DNA from 3 places in the Alkalihalophilus lindianensis genome. Region 3 is predicted to be linked to each of the others. Evidence: riboswitches for the same ligand, from Rfam matches in the RefSeq annotation. Region 3 holds a riboswitch; each other region holds the start of a gene.

Region 1 (6,745 bases), on a different contig from region 3:
ACCAGATCAGAAGTCTGTAGTAATGTTTTTACTAAAAAAGTAGAGAGATGCTCTGCTAGATTAGGGAATGTTTTATGTGCTGAAAAAGCTGTACGTAATATTTCAAAGTCTGATAAATCTTCCATCGCACAACAATTCATGACTGGATCATAATGATACACTTCAGGTACAAACCCAGGTGCTAGTTCCCCTTGAAGGCGCAGGATCTCGCTTTCAATCCGATTTCGGTCCGGTGAAACTTTGAATTCATCTGATATACGTGCAACCGGACCTGCTTGTTTGATAATAAGTGACTGGCCTGTTTGTTGGTCAACAATCCTGAAAACATAATTTAAATTGCCATCCCCTATTTCTTTACACGTAAGATTTGCCCCAGGCTGAAAGAAATCTAGATTTGAGTTTGCGTATTCTATGGCTTCTTTTTCGGTCATCGTAAAATAGCCAACAGTAAAGTTTGTCATACCATACCCTCCGTTATTTAAGTTTGTAGTACGTAAGTGCCAAGGCTAGAGCGAGGACGGTTCCTTTCACAATGTCCATTGCATAATAGGGAACGCTCATCATTACAAGTCCGTTCGCCAAAATCCCGATTAAAACAGCCCCTACAAATGTTCCGAATGCATTTGGTTTTCCTGCCCCTAATACGGCAAATCCAATAAATGCTGCGGCGACAGCATCCATCAAATAAGGACCACCCGCATTAATCTCTGCAGTCATCACTCTCGAAGCTAGAATCACTCCACCTAGAGCAGCAAAAATAGCAGAAAGTAAGTAAGCAATCACTTTGTATTTATTAACGGGAATTCCCGAAAGTCGAGCTGCTTCCTGATTGCCACCGATAACGTATAAATACCGACCGTGTTTTGTGTAAGTCAGGAATATATGAACAATGACGACTGTAAAAAGCATGATGATAATGATGTAAGGCACTTGACCGAGCTTTGCAAATAAAGAGCTGATGGTTCCTGTAGCATAGCTTCCATCTGCCATAATCATATTCTGTGAGACTGTAGCACCTCTGGTATATGTAAGAGCAACCCCTTGAATAATAAACATCGTAGCAAGAGTCATTAATAGGTCTGGTATTTTCACTTTTACAATCATAAAGGCATTAAACGCCCCTACAAGAAGAGCTGCAGATACAGCTATTCCAATGGCAATCAAAGTGGGCTGTGAATACCAAACAAACATTGAGATGACCACGGCATTTGCAAGAGATGCGACTGAGCCTACCGATAAATCAAAGCCACCAACAGAAAGAGAGATGGTAATACCAATAGCAATAATCGTTACAATCGAGATCGATCTTAAAATGGTAATAATATTGCTTGTCTGCAAGAATGCTGGATTAGCTGCTGCGAACACGATAATGAGTAAAAAAATTAAGAGAATCGTTCCATATTTATATAAAAAATCAAAAATATTAAAAGATGGTTTCGGACGGACGGTGTTGAGTTGCGCCAAGTTAATCTCCTCCAGTAGAGAGGTATAAAAGTTCCTCTTCATTCGTCGTTGTTGTTGCTAATTCTTTCGAAATTTGCCCGTCATAAATCACATAAATCCGATCCGTAATCCCGATGACTTCGGAAAGTTCACAAGAGGCGTAAATCACTGATTTCCCTCTTTCAGCTAGACCGGCAATTAAATTGAAAATATCTTTCTTTGCCCCCACATCTATCCCTTTGGTTGGTTCATCAAAAATATAAAGATCTGCATCTGAAATAAGCCACTTACCGATCGCTATTTTCTGTTGATTTCCACCGGATAGATTTTTAACCAATGTTTCCGTGCTCGGTGTTTTCACTCCCAATACGTTAATCATTTCCTCCGCCTTGGCTCTCTCTTTTTTAAAATCCAAAAAGCTAAAGATTTTTAGGAAGTGGTTCATACTTGAAGCGGAAAGATTGGTTACAACCGTCTCTTCTACTAATACACCTTCTTTTCTTCTCTCTTCAGGAACAAAAGCGATCCCACTTTCCACCGCATCAGTTGGATTAGAAAGAGTGAGAGATTTTCCCTTCAACATCATTTCTCCTGTTTTCTTTGGTGTCGCACCAAACAATAGCTTACACAGTTCCGTTTTGCCTGCTCCTACTAACCCTGCAACACCGATGATTTCACCTTCACGTACATCGAGCGTTACAGCTTTCACTTTCCCTCCATCTGAGAGCCCTTTAGTGCGAAACATCACTTCACCAAATTGTGCTTGTCTCTCTGGAAACTGTTCTTCTAATTTTTCTCCGAGCATATGCTCTACTACCTTTTTAGTAGACGTATCAGCAATCGCTTCCTTTATCACATAGGCACCGTTACGCATCACTGTAATAGAATCACAGATTTCAAAAAGCTCAGGTAAGCGGTGTGAGATAAAAATCACACCGACATCCTTCTGCTTAAGTTCCCTAACGATTCGAAAAAGCTCTCTTGTTTCCGATAAACTTAACGGTGCCGTCGGTTCGTCTAAAATTAGAAATTTACAATCAGTGGTGACTGCTCTCGCTATAAGTACCATTTGTTTTTCGGCGAGAGTTAATTCACTCACGAGAGTTTTGGATGATAAATGTACCTGAAGCGACCTTAATACTTCTGTCGCTTTGCTATGAACGTTTTTCCAATTCATAAAAAACGATTTCTCTTTATTGGCCGCCAGATCATTCAGTACAATATTCTCTCCAACCGTTAAGTTGGGCACAAGAGCTGTATCTACTTCTTGATAGACAATCTGTATTCCTAACTTTTGTGCATCTCTAGGTGAGCGGATAGTCACTTCTTTTCCGTCTAGATAGACTTGACCCGAGTGATGAGTATAGACACCTGATAGCACTTTCATAAGTGTGGACTTTCCAGCTCCATTGGCACCTATTAGAGCATGAGCTGTTCCAGTCTCCGCTTCAAAATAGGCATCATTAAGAGCTTTCACACCTGGAAATTCAATTGAAATATTATTCATTTGTAGATTCATACAATCACCTGTTTATTCATGATGGTTCTTTAACGTTTTAATCCAGTCCTCTTCAAACTCATCAGATTGACCCCAACCTGAAACAAGCTCTCCAAGACTAACCATGTTTACATCTCCTTGACCTTGAACTAAGTCATCTCTTGAGATCAGTGTTGCTTCTAAGTCATAAAATTGTGGTGTTTCTTCTCCTGCTAATTTTTTCGCTAAAATACGAAGGTTAATAGCCCCAATCAGCTTAGGATCAACAGCAGCTGTGTATTCCCACGCACTGTTTTCCTGCTGCATGACTTGCAAATCAGCGTTCGAAACATCAATTCCATATATTTTTATTTCATGACGACCTGCTTCTTCAATTGCACGAGCAGCGCCAATCGCAAAGGCATCCCACGTTGCAAAGATTGCATCAATTTCACCTTCTGGGTATTTGTTTAACATAGCTGATACCGCATTTTGAGTTTGAGTTGATGTGTCCTCTGCAGCCACTCCAAATCTCTCAAGCTCATTTAAGCCAGGGTTTTCATTTAACACATTTTGATAAACATTGTTTCTTCTAACCATAGGAGGAAATCCGTCCACCCATAAATATAAGATATTCGCTCCCCCGTTAAAGTCTTCTACTAGTTGTTCAAGAGCAAGAGAAGCTAATTCTTCATCATCTTGAGAAGTTAACGTTACACCTTCAATGTTTTCTAAATCCTCGTTCGAATCAAAAGTTACAACCTCGATTCCTTGATCAACCGCGCGCTGTACCGCATCAACAGTAGCAGCATCATCCCCATGAGAGAGAACAAGCCCATCATAATCATCATCTATTGCTTGTGAAATGGCATCATGGTACCTAGCTGTATCCCCATTTGCAGTGAAAATATCGACATTAAAGCCGATAGATTCTCCTTCTTCTTTTACACCTGCTAAGAATTGTGCAGTATGATCATCCCCGCCAATTTTTCGGATTACTTTCACCTTGGACCCTTCACCAGTAGCAAATCGTTCAGGAACGCCTTCAAGATTGACATCTTCTTGTGCACGGCTCGCTTCCTCGCCACTTCCGCAACCTACTAACAAGATTGCCGAAGCAATTGTCACTCCCCATGCTTTAACCCAATTTACTCTTTTCACCTTTCATCTCTCCCCTTTTTCTCTTTATCAAATAGAAAAGCCACTTTCTGTTTAAGAAAGAGGCCGAATGAATGAATCCGTCCTCTTATCTTTCAGGCCGGTGACTTGCACCGTCTGTTGGATGTAGCACCGTGCCTTAAAACCTTAAAGGTTTTCACCGAATAGATAGGGTGAGTAGGTCGGTTGCCGGGCTTCATAGGGCCAATTCCCTCAGCCAGCTCTCGATAAGAGTTGCTATGTAGTTGATCTCAAGTTTTTCCAAATTTGAGAGGTTGAGTGTAATGATACGAGCGATCGATTCTTTTGTCAATAGATTCTAACAATTAATTTTTTCAATTGACAGACTTCTCGACAACTGTCATAATTCATTACAACGTTTTCGATAATTTCATACAACCATAAACTCTTATTATGAGCAGGTGGAGGGACGAGCCCTATGAAACCCGGCAACCTGTTTCAACACATTCGTGTTGATTCAAGGTGCTAATTCTCACAGCGTAAGCTTGAAAGATAAGAGGACATTCTATGATCCATTCAGTCCTCTTTCAATGTTGAAGAGGACTTTTTATTTGATGAGAGGAGGACTCAACTTACTATGAGTCACATTACAGCAACCTATCTTGTTCACGACCGTAAAGGAGATCTCCACAAAAAAGCTGAATCGATTGCACTCGGCTTAACGATTGGTTCTTGGACGCATCTTCCTGCGCTTGAAAAAAAACAACTAGAAAAACATAAAGGGGAAGTTGTAGACGTTCAGGCTCTACCTGAAAACGAGGATACAAATCGTTACTTCAAAGAGGGACGTAGTGCAGGATTAATTAAGATCGCCTACCCTTCAGCCAATTTCAGTCCAGACCTGCCAGCCATTTTAACGACCCTTTTCGGAAAGTTATCTTTAGATGGTGAAGTAAAGCTTGTGGATATTCAACTTGACCCTCAATTAGAATCTAAATTCCCTGGCCCGCAATACGGAATAGAAGGGATTCGCAATCTTCTAGATGTACATGATCGTCCTTTGTTAATGAGTATATTTAAAGGCATGATCGGTAAAGACCTTTCAGAATTTGAAAAGCAATTAACAGAACAAGTTACAGGTGGAATTGATCTTGTAAAAGATGACGAGATTTTATTTGATAACGAATTAACTCCGTTTGAAAAACGAATTCAAGTAGGAGCTTCTGTACTAAATGATGCGTATGAGCGTACTGGAGAAAGAAAACTATATGCGGTCAATTTAACTGGACGAACGTCCGAATTGAGAGCAAAAGCGAAACAGGCTGCTGAGCTTGGCGCTAGTGCCTTGTTGTTTAATGTATTTGCATATGGCCTAGATGTCTTGCAGGAGTTGGCCGAAGATCCTGATATCCCACTACCGATCATGGCACACCCTGCTGTTTCCGGTGCTCTTACCCAATCACCTTTTTACGGATTTTCGAATAAAGTGCTTCTTGGAAAGCTACTGCGCTTAGCGGGAGCAGATCTAGTTTTGTTTCCATCACCATATGGAAGTGTTGCGCTTGACCAAAAAGAAACAGCTGATATTGCGGATGCTCTAACGTCAGAAGGCCCTCTCAAAAAAGCATTTCCTGTTCCTTCAGCCGGTATCCACCCTGGCCTTACCCCCCTTCTCATTAATGATTTCGGCGTGGACTCGATCATTAATGCAGGGGGCGGTATACACGGCCATCCTAATGGTGCCCGTGCAGGAGCTCAAGCGTTTAGGCAAGCGATTGATGGTGTATTAGCTGGTCGCACATTAACAGAAACCGCTCAGCGTTCTCCAGAACTTTCCCAAGCACTAGAGTTATGGGGACAGCCTACATGAGCCAATTAGATAAACGTAAGCTCATTATTTTTTGTGATTTTGACGGTACGATTACGACAAAAGACAATATCATTGCGATTATGAAGCAATTTGCTCCAGATGGATGGGAAGATATAAAAGATGATATCTTAGCAGAACGCATCTCCATTCGAGAAGGGGTCGGCAGGCTGTTTTCTCTCATACCAGTAGAGAGAAAACAAGAAATTATTGATTTCGTGTTAAAACAAGCAGAGATAAGAGAGGGTTTTGAACCCTTTTTAACCTATCTTAAAGAAAATGATATTACCTTTAAGGTCGTTAGCGGTGGAATTGATTTTTTTGTACAACCTGTACTAGAGCCATATGATGTTCTAGAGGATTTATATTGTAATGGAAGTGATTTTAATCAAGACACCATTACAATTACATGGCCACATCATTGCGATTCATTTTGCACAAATGATTGTGGCTGCTGCAAGCCATCCATTTTACGTCAATATCCTAATGAAGAGTATTACAAAATTGTGATAGGTGATTCGATTACTGATTTACAAGCTGCTAAGCAAGCAGATGAAGTGTTTGCGTGTGATAACTTTTTGTTGGAAAAATGTCAGGAGCTTGAATTAAATCATTCCTCTTTCTCTACCTTCTATGAAGTGATTGAATCGCTTAAGCACAAAAAGGAAGTGACGAGTCGATGAGTGTAACGATCGATCATCAAAACAACTATTGGAACGAATTAGCTGATATTAAGGACGAACTAGCTGCGAGGGACTGGTTTCCCGGCACTAGTGGAAATTTATCCATTAAAGTGAGTGATGATCCTCTTACCTTTCTCGTTACAGCTAGCGGTAAAG
Region 2 (6,745 bases), on a different contig from region 3:
TTCTTCTGCCGCTTCGTACCATTTAGTTTTCTGTTCTGAGCAAAAATACGGTCCGTAAAAGATTTCTTGTAAACAAACGATTTGTGCACCCTTTGCTTTAGCTTCACGGATTAACTTAATATGCTTTTCAATCGCTTTTTCTTTATGAACAGCTACCGGCTCGTCACCATGTACATCATTTGACGCTTGAATAAGTCCAATTTTTACGTGATCTGACATTTAAATTCCCCCTAAGCAAATGTAAGTAATCTCACCATCAGTAACCTGTGAGTAGCACAGGTTACAAATTGTAAGAATAGTCCGACTTTAATTTTCATTCTACGTGTCTCATAGGACAAATACATCATACATAATGTCAAACTCTTGATCATTTTTCTTTATCATTATGTAAAAAGCTTCTTTCTTACGTAGCGTTATCCTAGCATTTCTTTCAAATACTTTCCGTACTGATGTAAGGTTACCTATCATATTTCTGGAGCTATTAGTCTTATTATTTTATAAAGAGTTCAGTACAAGTATGTCCAAACCCTCTTTCTCATAGGGCAAAACCTTTCTACAAAATCATCAATATTCAGCATTTTTCTATAACTATTTGAAAATGTTTCCCGTGAAACATGTCGAAAATTACTATTTTTCTGCGTGATACGGAGGATTTTGTTAGATTATTTTATATATTCAAAAAGTTAAATTGATATTTCTAACGGCTTACGCTATGATTTTATTAGCAATTCCTTGTAGTTTAGTAGATTATTGCCTCATTCATTATTTTTCAGAAAGGAGTTTTACAATGAAGAAATTTTTTAAATCAACTGCCATTCTTACCGTTCTAAGTATAGGTCTCATTGCCTGTAGCAGTGAACCGTCAGAAGATGCAGCGAATGAAGGGGAGCAGTCAACAGAAAATACCGGTGGAGGCGACCTGAAAGTCGCAGTCTTATCTGATCCCGTTTCGCTTGATCCGCATGGCGCAAACGAAAATGTGTCAAACTCGATCAACTCTACTATTTATGATCGTCTTGTACATATGGAAACGGACCTTACGATTCAGCCAGCTTTAGCGGAAAGCTTCGAGCAAATTGATGATACAACTTGGGAAGCAAAAATTCGCCAAGGTGTAACATTCCACGATGGTTCTGAATTAAATGCAGAAGTGGTTAAAGCAAATTTAGATCGTGTTCGTGACCCTGATGTTGCTGCCCCTGTTTCTTTCTTATTTGGAATGATTACAGAGGTAACAGTTGAAGATGAATACACGGTACATATTGAAACTGAGTTTCCTTTTTCTTCTCTTCCTGCTCATCTTGCTCACCCAGGTGGAAGCATAATTAGCATGGAATCAATTGAAGCATCCTATGAAGACATGGAAAATGGCGGGCAACCATTCTCAGTAGTAAATGAAGCCCCCGCTGGGACTGGTTATTTTAAATTTGAAGAACGTACCCCAGGACAATCTGTTACTCTTGTGAAAAATGATGACTATTGGCATGAAGAACAAGCAAAAGTAGATTCAGTCACTTTCACTGTTATTCCTGAGGACTTAACACGTATCGCCGAACTTGAAACAGGCGGAGTAGATATTATTTTCCCAGTAAACCCTAGTGATGTTTCACGGGTAGAAAATGGTGCCGAAACGTCTGTGCAGCAATCAAATAGCACTCGCATGGTTTACTTAGGATTTAATACGGAAAAAGAACCGTTTGATGATGTGAACATTAGACGCGCCCTTCATATGGCTGTGGATAAACAAGCATTAATAGATGGAGTGTTAGACGGTACAGGTGTGATTGCAGATGGTCCAATCGCTCCAGATGTTTTTGGGTATAGCGATAACATTGATCGTATTGAATATGATCGTGAACAAGCGAAGGAACTACTAACAGAAGCAGGCTATCCTGATGGCTTTCAAACAACAATTCTTACAGATGACGACCGTGAACGACAAGATCTAGCTCAAGCACTTCAATACCAACTAGCCGAAATTGGTGTAGACGTAGAGATTGATACGTACGAATTTGGAACATATTTAGAACGAGCAGGTCAAGGACAATCGGAACTATTCTTAGGCAGTTGGGGCACCGTTACCCTTGATGGTGACTATGGTTTATATCCAGTCTTCCACTCCGATAACAAAGGTCCAGCTGGTAACCGCTCTTTCATTGATAACGAAGAAATTGATTCTCTCTTACAACAAGCTCGTGAATCGATTGATGAGCAAGAACGTTTAGATTATTACGAAGCAGCTCAAGATGAGCTAGCTGCAGAATCGCCATATGCTTATCTTTACTTCCCTGAAATCATTGCTGGTGTAAGAGATGATGTAGAAGGCTTCTGGCAATTCCCAAGTACAACATTATTCTTACGTGATGTAGAACTTAATAGATAACATTTATATCTGTCTTATGAAGTGATTCTCATAAGGCAGATTTTTATTTTCATTGGTTAATAAACTCAGCTTACCAATTAGAATCTTCTTAAAGTCTAGTCTTAATTAAACGTTTATTTAAGCTAAATAACTCTTAGAATCAATTATCTTGTTCTATTTTACTTCCTAACTTATTTAACTAATCAAATCCCTACGCCTACAAAAAAAAGACGCTATAAATAGCGCCTTTAAAGTGTTTACTCCATCCAATCCGGCTTTCCAAATCCTTCGAACTCTGTATCTATAACCTCTTCAAATTTAGCAGATTCTACTGCTGCCTTAATATCTTGAACAAAAGGTTCATCTAAGTCCTCTGTGTTAACAACTACGCGATTCCTATACTCATCAGGCATATTTTCGAGCTTTAAAGCATCAAGTAAATCCATGTTAGCAGATAAAGCAAAGTTCCCTGGTACAGCTGATAAGTCAACGGAATCTACAGCACGCGGAAGCTGTGCTGCTTCAATTGGTTGAAAAACAATATTTTTCGGATTTTCTACGACGTCCCTCTCAGAAATAACAAGTGGATTGACATCAGGATCAACCTTAATTAATCCTTCTTCTTCAAGTATTAAGAAAGCACGAGCTGCATTGGTCGGATCATTCGGAATCGCAATTTGTGACCCTTCTTCGATCTCATCTAGAGAGTCATATTTATTTGAATAAATCCCCATTGGAGCCGTCGGAACAACAATCACTTCTGATAACTCCAATCCATTTTCTCCAGCAAAGTTCTCCATGTAAATTTTGTGTTGAAATAAATTTACATCAATAGAGCCATTATCAAGAGCAATATTTGGTTGAACATAATCACTAAACTCAACGACTTCAACTTCATATCCTTTCTCTTCTAATAGTGGTTGGATTGCTTGTGAAACCATATCACTATAAGGACCTGCTGTTGAACCAAAAGTAATTTTTGTTTTTTCTTCTGAGTCAGCTGCGGCTTCTTCACTTTCTCCTGAACCACAAGCTGCTAATGTACCTACTAATAATGTTGAAAGTAATACTGTTTTCCACTTTTTCATTGTTCATTCTCCTCTACTTTATCTTTTATCTATTGCTTTTGCTATAAAGTCACCTGTATATTGGATGACTTGAACTAACACAATCAAAATAATAATCGTTGTAAACATCACTGCTTCATCATACCGGTAATAACCGAATCTAATGGCCAGATCACCAATTCCACCACCACCGACAACCCCAGCCATCGCAGAATAACCAATCAAACTGATAGTCGTAATGGTAATACCTTGAATAATGCCAGGCTTAGCCTCTGTTAATAGAATATCTTTTATGATCAACCAAGGACTTGCCCCAACTGAAATTGCAGCTTCTACTACCCCTTTATCAATCTTTCGCACAGATGATTCTACCAAACGTGCAAAGAAAGGAATCGCTGCAACAGATAAGGAGACAGATGCTGCGACTGGACCAATGGTTCCTCCTACAATCGCTTTTGTTAATGGAATAAGTGCAACAAGTAAAATGATAAAGGGGATCGACCGAATTAAGTTCACGATCAAGCCAAGTACCCCTTTTATCCAACCATTTTCAAGGAACAAGCCTTTATCTGTTACATACAATAAAACGCCTAAGGGAAGCCCTACGATTAGTGCTACAGAAAGTGAAATCCCTACCATCAACACCGTTTCAAAGAATGCTTTATTGAGCTCTGGAAGTAAATTAATCAATGTTTCAATTGTCACTTGTCATCACCTCCACCCCAACTGCTTTATCATTTAGATACGTAAGAACACGCTCCACTTCATCACTAGTGCCCTTAAGCTCCATAATAAACACACCCAGAGGGACTTCTTTAATATATTCAATTTTGCCGTGGAGAATATTGGCCCGTACATTAAATCCTTTGAGGACATCCGATACAACAGATTCTTCAGCAATCCTTCCTCGAAAATGTATCTTCACTATTGTTCCCTTACACTTTCCAACCAAAGCTTGAGGTAATTTAAATTGCATCACACCATCGATGAATTCTTTTGTTAGATTCTCTTTTGGTTGAGCAAATAGTTGATAGACACTCCCTAGCTCTATTACTTTTCCCTCTTCCATAACAGCCATTCGATCACAAATCTCTTTTACAACTTCCATTTCATGTGTAATCAGCACGATCGTTAAACCTAGTTTTTCATTTATATCTTTGAGTAGTTTTAAGATAGCTTGAGTCGTACTTGGGTCTAGAGCTGAAGTTGCTTCATCACACAACAATACTTTCGGGTCATTAGCCAGAGCTCTTGCTATACCTACCCTTTGCTTTTGACCTCCACTTAATTGACTAGGATAGTGTTGTGCCTTATCAGCTAATCCTACTAACTCCAATAAATCTAACACTTTCTTTTGACTCTCGGTCTTTGATTTACCTGCTGCTTTTAAAGCGAAATAAACGTTATCAAATACTGTTTTAGAAGTAGCAAGATAAAAATGTTGAAAGATCATTCCTATCTTTTGTCTAGATTTGCGCAGCTTACTAGCATTTAACTTCACTAGATTAACACCATCTACAAAAATTTCTCCGCTAGTTGGCTTTTCCATCAAATTAATACATCGTAAAAGCGAGCTCTTACCTGCTCCGCTATACCCTACGATTCCAAAGATCTCTCCTTGATCAATCTCAAGGCTTACGTTATCTACTCCTTTAACGGTCCCTTTTTTTGTTTTATATTCTTTCGTAACACTTTTAATTTCGATCATGATGCACCCCCAAAGCCTAATTTCCCTATGTGAAAACTCAACTTTAAAACTAAATAATGTTCTAGGTTAACTCTCAAGTAGATAAATATAAAAAAACCTCTTTCTAAACAAGAAAGAGGTTTGATAATTAAGATCGCACCTCTTATCTTCCAGAGCTTATTGCTCTGCAGGATTTAGCACCGACTAAGTAAAAACTTAGAGGTTGCCGGACGTCATAGGGCCTGTCCCTCGGTCGCTCTTGATAAGAGTTTAAACTATTTAAATTTTCTAAGTTATTTTATCTTAATAAAGTATTAAGGAGATGTCAATGCTTTTTATTCTAACATGTACACTATTCACCTAAAAGTTGTAAAAACTCTCGAGTTCGTTCTTCTTTTGGATTCTCGAGTAACTCTTTAGCTGGACCTTCCTCGACGATATAACCACCGTCCATGAATAATACTTTGTCTGCTACTCGCTTCGCAAAGTTCATTTCATGGGTAACGATCACCATTGTTTGTCCTTCTTTTGCGAGCTCTTCGATTACTCGTAGAACTTCGCCAACAAGTTGGGGATCAAGAGCAGAAGTTGGCTCATCAAATAACATGACATCAGGATTCATCATCAGCGCTCTTGCTATCGCAGCACGCTGCTGCTGTCCCCCCGATAATGCATCTGGATACTTATCCTTATGTTCAATCATGCCAACCTTCTTCAATAATTTCTCTCCGTCTTCGATTACAGCTGCCTTACTTGCCTTTTTCACAGTTAATGGTGCTTCGGTGATATTTTCCATTACTGTTTTATGAGGAAATAGATGAAAACCTTGAAATACCATACCAGAGTAGCTTCGTAAATCTTTTATAGCTTTTTTTGATAAACGTTTTGAGCCAAACTCAACGCGTTTATCACCGATCTGAACCGTCCCTTGGTTAGGTGTTTCTAATAAATTCAAACAACGTAGAAGTGTTGTCTTTCCTGACCCAGAAGGACCTACTAAACAAACAACTTCCCCTTTTTTTACGGAAAAATTAATTGACTCTAAAACAGTAACGTCATCAAATTTCTTTTGTAATTGTGAGATTTCAATCATAGTAGGTCTCCTTTATCTCTGACTCAAATAACGATTATAACGTTTTTCCAAGCGTTCTTGGAAATGTCCAATCACAATACAAACTACCCAGTAAATAAGTGCAGCGGTTATATACATCGTCATACTATCATAAGTCCTTCCTGCTACAAGTCTAGAGCTATATAATAGCTCTTGAACAGTAATAACTGATGCAAGAGAGGTTCCTTTTACAATATCCATAAATATATTAAAAGTTGGTGGTAAGGCAATTCGTGTTGCTTGAGGAATAACGATTCGCCTTAGTGTCTGTATATAACTCATTTGAAGTGAAGTAGCAGCTTCCCATTGTCCGCGTGGCACAGACATAATAGCAGACCTGACCACCTCTGCATTATAAGCTGCAAAATTAAGACTAATTCCTACTATACCAGCGACGACAGCACTCTTAAATTCAACCCCTAATACAGGTATCCCATAATATAGGATAAAAATAAAGACTAATAAAGGGGTTCCTCTCATGAACGATATATAAATTCTTGCAGGCCACCTCAAAAACC
Region 3 (6,745 bases):
GGTGCTGATACAATGGTGAAGTCTGCAATTGTTTCTTGCTCTAATTCTTCATTTGTCGGTCGAATAAATAATTGTCTAGCAAATGCTTGATGCCAAGCAAATTCGTTTACAACTTTTAAAGATAAACGATAGTTTTTATCTGCACCTGCATAGCCCTTTGAAACAAACAATTCTTCTTTAGTTCCTAAATGATCTAGAACTTTTTTATATAATTTTGTAAATACATCCTTCTCAATTGGTTGGTTAACAGGTCCCCAAGCAATTTTGTCAGCTACACTTGGTTCGTTGACAATGAACTTATCTTTTGGTGAACGTCCTGTGTACGTACCGGTTGCTACACTTAATGCACCAGAAGCAGTCAAGCTACCCTCTTTACGCATAAGTGATTTCTCAACTAAAGCAGAGATCGGTAAGTCATGATGTGCGTGCTCACTATTCAATAATTGGTCAAGTTCTGATGTAAGGCTTAAAGTAGTCATTGTCGCAAAACCCTTTCCTATTTAAAGTAAATATCTTTAATTTATATGTGTCATCTCGTCTATGTGAATTAGTATAACACATTATATCTATTAGTCTATACTAATGTGAAAGTTTTTTTGGAAAATGATGCAATGAACCAGAATGTATTGATTACATGCTTTGTGAGAACTGCATAGAGAAAGGGTTTATAGGGTGTTAATTCACCTAGCGGTCAGGCTCATGAATGATTACCCATGCATACGAAAGAAGAATGATGTAAAGAAAAAAGTCTGAACGAACCCCTTAATAATAGAAGAAAAGGGGTTTGTGTGTTGTTGCTTTTTTGAGAAATAGTGTAGATGGTTTGTGTGATTAGTATAACCTATTATCAACAAAAGAAGATGCCTCTAAAAGTACGAATATTAGTGAATTTAGCAGTGTTGTTGACATAGTTTTATATGTACGTTATGATATGTCGCGAACGGATACTCTTATCCAGAGTAGGTGGAGGGACAGGCCCGAAGAAACCCAGCAACCAACACTCACGCCATTCGAGTGAAAAGGTGCTAACCTGCAAGGCAGCTGCCTTGAACGATAAGAGGCGAAAGGTAAACATTTCAACCCTTTTCCTCGTCGGAATAGGGTTTTCTACGTTTATATACGTCTTAAACCGTTTTATCACCAATTGGATGAGGAACGAGTGCCGTCTCAAATCATTCGCATATAATAATGGTTATGTGCATAGGAGGAATTTGAACATGGTAGAAAAGAAAAGTCGTCATTTATTTACTTCAGAATCAGTAACAGAAGGTCATCCGGATAAAATCAGTGATCAAATCTCTGATGCGATTCTTGATGACATCTTATCTAAAGATCCAAATGCACGTGTTGCATGTGAAACATCAGTAACAACTGGTCTTGTATTAGTTGCTGGTGAAATTACAACAAGTACGTATGTTGACATTCCTAAGGTTGTTCGTGAAACAATTAAAGGAATTGGTTATACTCGTGCGAAGTATGGTTTCGATGCGGAGACTTGTGCTGTATTAACATCAATCGATGAACAGTCAGCAGATATCGCACAAGGTGTTGACCAAGCACTAGAAGCTCGTGAAGGACAAATGACGGATGCAGAAATTGAATCGATTGGTGCTGGTGACCAAGGTTTAATGTTTGGTTATGCTAATAATGAAACAAAAGAACTTATGCCTTTACCAATCTCATTAAGTCACAAATTAGCACGTCGTTTAACGGAAGTTCGTAAAGAAGAGATCCTTCCTTACTTACGCCCTGATGGTAAAACACAAGTAACGGTTGAATACGATGAAGATGGAGTACCAGCTCGTATTGATACGATCGTTATCTCAACTCAACACCACCCAGAAGTGACACTTGAGCAAATTCAACGTAACTTAAAAGAGCATGTCATTAAACCAGTCGTACCTGCTGAACTAATTGACGAGAACACTAAATACTTTATCAACCCAACAGGTCGTTTCGTAATCGGTGGACCTCAAGGAGATGCTGGTCTTACAGGACGTAAAATCATTGTTGATACGTATGGTGGTTATGCTCGTCATGGTGGCGGAGCTTTCTCTGGTAAGGATGCTACAAAAGTAGACCGTTCTGGTGCTTATGCAGCTCGTTATGTAGCGAAAAACATCGTTGCAGCTGGACTAGCTGACAAGTGTGAAGTACAACTTGCTTACGCTATCGGAGTAGCGCAACCTGTATCGATTTCAATTGATACATTTGGAACTGGAAAAGTATCTGAAGAGACACTTGTTCCACTTGTTCGTGATAACTTTGATCTGCGCCCAGCTGGAATTATCAAAATGCTTGACCTACGTCGTCCAATTTATAAGCAAACTGCTGCTTATGGTCACTTTGGTCGTACAGATATCGAGCTTCCATGGGAGCAAACAGATAAAGCTAACACGCTTAAAGAGCAGGCTGGCCTATAATTAAATAATACGTAAGAAGCAAAGCACAATTTCTCCGTGGAGAAGTTGTGCTTTTTGTCTTTTGTTTACGTCTTTTAAAAAGGGGTAAATGAGAGGTAGACACACTTCTAGGTATGCTTTTCTTCAAAAAAGACCAGACTAAGCATTAAGAGGGAGGTGGACTATTATGGCACAAGATGTATTATGTGAAGTGAATAATTGTGTGCATTGGGCACATGGTAACCAATGTGAAGCAGATAAGATTTATGTAATCAGCCATAAAGGAAAACAAGCAGATCGACAAGAAGAAACAGATTGCAAAACATTTGAACCAAGTTAAGAGTATAAGAAGAGGGCATTAAGGTGCCTTCTTTTTATACTCTTAGTATTGAGAATGAGAATTGATATTATTCATAAAACGAAAAAAGTACCTGATTTGAGGCAGGGACTTTTTTTGGCCTATACGCATTGAAATGAAGAGATTCTTCTTAAGTCGATTCCGAAATTTACCCAACGGAAAAACCACCATCTATATCCAGCCACTGAGTTCCGGCCAACAAAGGTAGGGAAGAACCAAAAAGATTCACCGTTCGTTAACCGAATAAATGTAAACCGAAATAAACAACGATTAATGGCTCCTGGATCAACAGCAAAAGCTTGTGGTCAAGATGGAGCGGGTGGAATCATTTGTGGCGGTGGTCCAAGTAGCGCTTGTCGATCTAAGGGTGTTTCATATTCGTTTGTTGTCATTGGGTAATAGTGATATTGATCATAATGGTTTGGATCATATTGAAACATATGTCACTCCTCATCCAAGAAGATAGGTTTTATCTAAATCTTCTAATACCCTATCCAGATGCCTAGGATAGAGTGCAACAATGCTTAGTATTTAAGCTAGGTGTTTCGTTCGGTGACTGCTGTTGCTTGCTTTTTCATATTCAGAAAGTAGGCGATCGAATATCGCTTCCCATGACTGTGTTCTGGCATAGGCTCTTGCCTCTAAATTCATGTGTAGACGTTTTGTGGGCTGTGTTAATAATTCGGTGATTGCATTTACAAATGAGAGCGAATTACCTGCTTCACAAATCATGCCTGTTTGGCGATGACGGACGATCTCTTTTACGCCACCTTTATTAGCTACAATAGCGGGAGTGCCTGAAGCAAGGGCTTCGAGTACTACATTTCCAAATGTTTCAGTTTGAGAAGGAAAAATAAAGAGGTCAGCAAGTGCATAAATAGCTGCTAGTGCTTCTCCGTTTAAATACCCGGTAAAAGTTACATGGTCACCAGTGAATTCATCCTTCATTTCACGAAGCATGGGACCATCTCCGACATAAATCCAATGAATCTGAGCCCGTAACTCACTAGGTAACTGGCGCATAATCTTTTTTAAGGTTGCAAGGTCTTTCTCTGGAGCCATGCGACCAACATAAAGGAGAATGTATTTTCTCTCTATAGAATAAATGTCATATAAGAAACCTTCTTTCTTCGATGGTTGATATTGGTGACAATCCACACCTCGGCTCCAAATATCGAGCCGATTAAGTCCTTGTTTATTGAGGTGATCCCTCGTTTCTACAGAGGGAACAAAGACTTTCTGGCAACTACCATAGAACCAACGTAAGTATGACCACATCACTTCTGTTAAGAAAGTGAGCTTATAGTAATGAAGATAATAATCAAAATGAGTATGATAAGAGCCAATTAAAGGAATGTGATGTTTTTTACTATAATGAAGACCTGATAGCCCGACATTAAATGGAGTAGTGACGTGAATGACTGTGGGTGCAAAAGCAGATAGCTCTTTTTTCATTTTTAACGGGTTGGGCCAGGCGATACGACATTCTGGGTATAAGAAAAAAGGATAGCTTGTAAAAGAATGAATGTTACTTCTAAAGTGGTCTCCTCGTTCTAGGTGATCAGGTACAAATAAATGATAATTGATATTGCGGCTTTCCAAATGAGTGACTAACCTAGTTAACGTTCTTGCAACCCCATTCACTTGTGGACTATACGTATCAGAAAACAATGCGAGATTCATGAAACATTCCTCCCGAATATGAATTGGTCTAGCGCTTATTCCATTTTCTTAAACTCCAAGGATTAGTCTAATAGTGATCATGCAAATTGCTCCTGTTATAAATCCAAGAAGAGCACCAATTAAAACATCAGACGGATAATGTAAACCTAAGCTAATGCGTGAAACTCCAACGATTATAGCGAGTAAAAGCAGGAAGATAGCATAGCTAGGAAATAAAAGCATAAAAGGTGTACAAAGGGAAAAGATAGCAGTTGTATGACCAGATGGGAAAGAATGATCTTTTAATGGATTAGAAATCACATTAGATTCATTCACTGTAAGGTAAGGTCTAAATCTCGGAAGGTAGTGTTTCATTAATCTTACAATCATATGACTCGTGATTAAGGAGATCATTGCAGCCCATGTCGTCATAAAGACGGTTCCCTTCGATGAAAAAAGGAGGAAAAACAGTGAGAGCACAGTCATAGGTGCACTGCCAAGATGAGTAATAACATGCATTGGCATCATCCACTTGTGGTGTTTGTTTACTAGATGAAAAAGATGAATATCAGTTTCGTATAATCTGGACTTACTGATTATCATGTACATCACCTCTAGTTCTTTTCTCTAGTGTAGGGGAGAATTGTTGAGGAAGTATCAAGTGTAGTTTAAAAATTTGTGTAGGTTATTTAATGAGTCTTAATGAATAATGACAAAGAATGGTTATATTCGCTAGTTGACGACAAAAACAGTCTTCAAAAAGGCTTGAAGACTGTTCAATCGTCTATTTTTCATTTTCGTTTTTGACTTGTTTGTAGTGTTGGCCTTTTTCCACATATTCACGTCTGATTCTTGTCATATCCTTAAAGTCTTCTTCTGTTAATTCACGAACGACCTTAGCGGGGCGGCCAAAAGCCAGAGTGTTAGGCGGAATTTTCTTCCCTTGAGGAACGAGACTACCTGCTCCAATAAAGGCGCCCTCTCCAATCTCTGCTCCGTCAAGAATAATCGAACCCATTCCAATTAAAGCATTTTTACGAATTGTGCAACTATGTAAGAGTACCTGATGTCCAACTGTGACATCATCTTCAATAATAAGCGGGTATTTAGGGCTTTGATGGAGCATCGATTGATCTTGTATATTGACTCTCTCTCCAATTATTGTTGGGGAGACATCCCCGCGGATTACCGTTTGAAACCATATGCTGCTTAAAGCTCCAATTGTAACATCGCCTGTGATTGTGACGTAGTCTGCAATAAAAGCACTTTCATCAATTTTGGGCCATTTTCCTTCATACGGATAAATCATTTTTCACACATCCTTTTGATTTTATCAAAAAACCGCTATACTAATTTTAACGTAAATTTCCATCAGCATGCTATAAAAATTATAAAAGCATCCATTGAGCAAGGGGGAACTTAGTTATGTGGAAGTGGGAAATTTCAGAGCCGCGTGGTGTAGTGGTAATGATACATGGAGCAGGAGAACATCATGGGCGTTATATGTGGCTTGCAAAAAAGTGGAATGAACATGGCTTTGATGTCATCATGGGGGATCTTCCAGGTCAAGGTAAGACTCGTGGCAAACGTGGTCACGTTCAATCATTTAGCCAATATTTAGATGCAGTTGAAGAGTGGATCACAGAGGCTAGAAAAAAAGATTTACCGATTGTGTTATTTGGCCATAGTATGGGTGGATTGGTAAGTGTAAGGGCATTAATGGAGCGGAGTCATGCCCACATCGTGGCGGTCATTTTATCATCTCCTTGCTTAGGTTTGAGTCGTCCACCAGCTAAGACAAAAGCTCTCGCAACAAAACTTATCCATCGCTTTGCTCCAACTTTTAGTGCGAGCTCAGGGCTGCGTACCGAGCATTGCACACGTAACGAGGAAGTAAGAGAAGCTTATCTTAAAGACGAACTGCGGGTCACTCGGGTGAGTGCAAGGTGGTATCAAGAGCTAACAAAAGCGATGCATCTTGCTAATCGTTACCCTGAGAAGATGCCTAATATTCCTATTCTAGTAATGCAGTCCGGAGAAGACTATATTGTCGATCAATTAGCAGTAAGAGATTGGTTTGATCATTTACTTCTTACTGAAAAGCATTACAAGGAATGGGAAGGGCTTTATCATGAAATTTTTAATGAACCTGAAAGAGATGAGGTCTTTCGTTACGCGATTGGCTTTGTTAATATTTTGCTTCCATAGCAGGAGGGCAGGAGCGAAAAGAAAAGCTATTAACCTAATGGTAGCTTTTCTTTTTTTAGATTGTCTATAGTTAGACACGACCGATTTATTGTTGATAGCTCCTATTTATGCTAAT

Evidence for each region. Region 3 has a riboswitch for S-adenosylmethionine ahead of metK (methionine adenosyltransferase). Riboswitches for the same ligand answer to the same signal wherever they lie in the genome.
Region 1: linked by a shared signal. The riboswitch ahead of RYX56_RS04915 (sugar ABC transporter substrate-binding protein) and the one ahead of metK (methionine adenosyltransferase) in region 3 are both predicted to bind S-adenosylmethionine.
Region 2: linked by a shared signal. The riboswitch ahead of RYX56_RS19460 (methionine ABC transporter ATP-binding protein) and the one ahead of metK (methionine adenosyltransferase) in region 3 are both predicted to bind S-adenosylmethionine.

The regions. Positions count from the first base shown of each region.
Region 1 is NZ_JAWJBA010000001.1:912,028-918,772, forward strand. It holds gene mtnK (S-methyl-5-thioribose kinase) at 1-461, opposite strand, end outside; gene RYX56_RS04905 (ABC transporter permease) at 475-1,464, opposite strand; gene RYX56_RS04910 (sugar ABC transporter ATP-binding protein) at 1,466-2,962, opposite strand; gene RYX56_RS04915 (sugar ABC transporter substrate-binding protein) at 2,975-4,081, opposite strand; SAM riboswitch class I at 4,164-4,312, opposite strand; SAM riboswitch class I at 4,485-4,598, shown strand; gene RYX56_RS04920 (2,3-diketo-5-methylthiopentyl-1-phosphate enolase) at 4,677-5,909, shown strand; gene RYX56_RS04925 (2-hydroxy-3-keto-5-methylthiopentenyl-1-phosphate phosphatase) at 5,906-6,589, shown strand; gene RYX56_RS04930 (methylthioribulose 1-phosphate dehydratase) at 6,586-6,745, shown strand, end outside.
Region 2 is NZ_JAWJBA010000010.1:40,803-47,547, forward strand. It holds gene RYX56_RS19440 (nitrilase-related carbon-nitrogen hydrolase) at 1-219, opposite strand, end outside; gene RYX56_RS19445 (glutathione ABC transporter substrate-binding protein) at 788-2,383, shown strand; gene RYX56_RS19450 (MetQ/NlpA family ABC transporter substrate-binding protein) at 2,620-3,450, opposite strand; gene RYX56_RS19455 (methionine ABC transporter permease) at 3,469-4,068, opposite strand; gene RYX56_RS19460 (methionine ABC transporter ATP-binding protein) at 4,124-5,137, opposite strand; SAM riboswitch class I at 5,277-5,385, opposite strand; gene RYX56_RS19465 (amino acid ABC transporter ATP-binding protein) at 5,469-6,209, opposite strand; gene RYX56_RS19470 (amino acid ABC transporter permease) at 6,222-6,745, opposite strand, start outside.
Region 3 is NZ_JAWJBA010000008.1:56,941-63,685, forward strand. It holds gene pckA (phosphoenolpyruvate carboxykinase (ATP)) at 1-479, opposite strand, end outside; SAM riboswitch class I at 948-1,060, shown strand; gene metK (methionine adenosyltransferase) at 1,218-2,423, shown strand; gene RYX56_RS18535 (DUF1540 domain-containing protein) at 2,590-2,742, shown strand; gene RYX56_RS18540 (hypothetical protein) at 3,066-3,200, opposite strand; gene RYX56_RS18545 (glycosyltransferase family 4 protein) at 3,292-4,443, opposite strand; gene RYX56_RS18550 (phosphatase PAP2 family protein) at 4,492-5,025, opposite strand; gene RYX56_RS18555 (gamma carbonic anhydrase) at 5,207-5,731, opposite strand; gene RYX56_RS18560 (alpha/beta hydrolase) at 5,848-6,630, shown strand.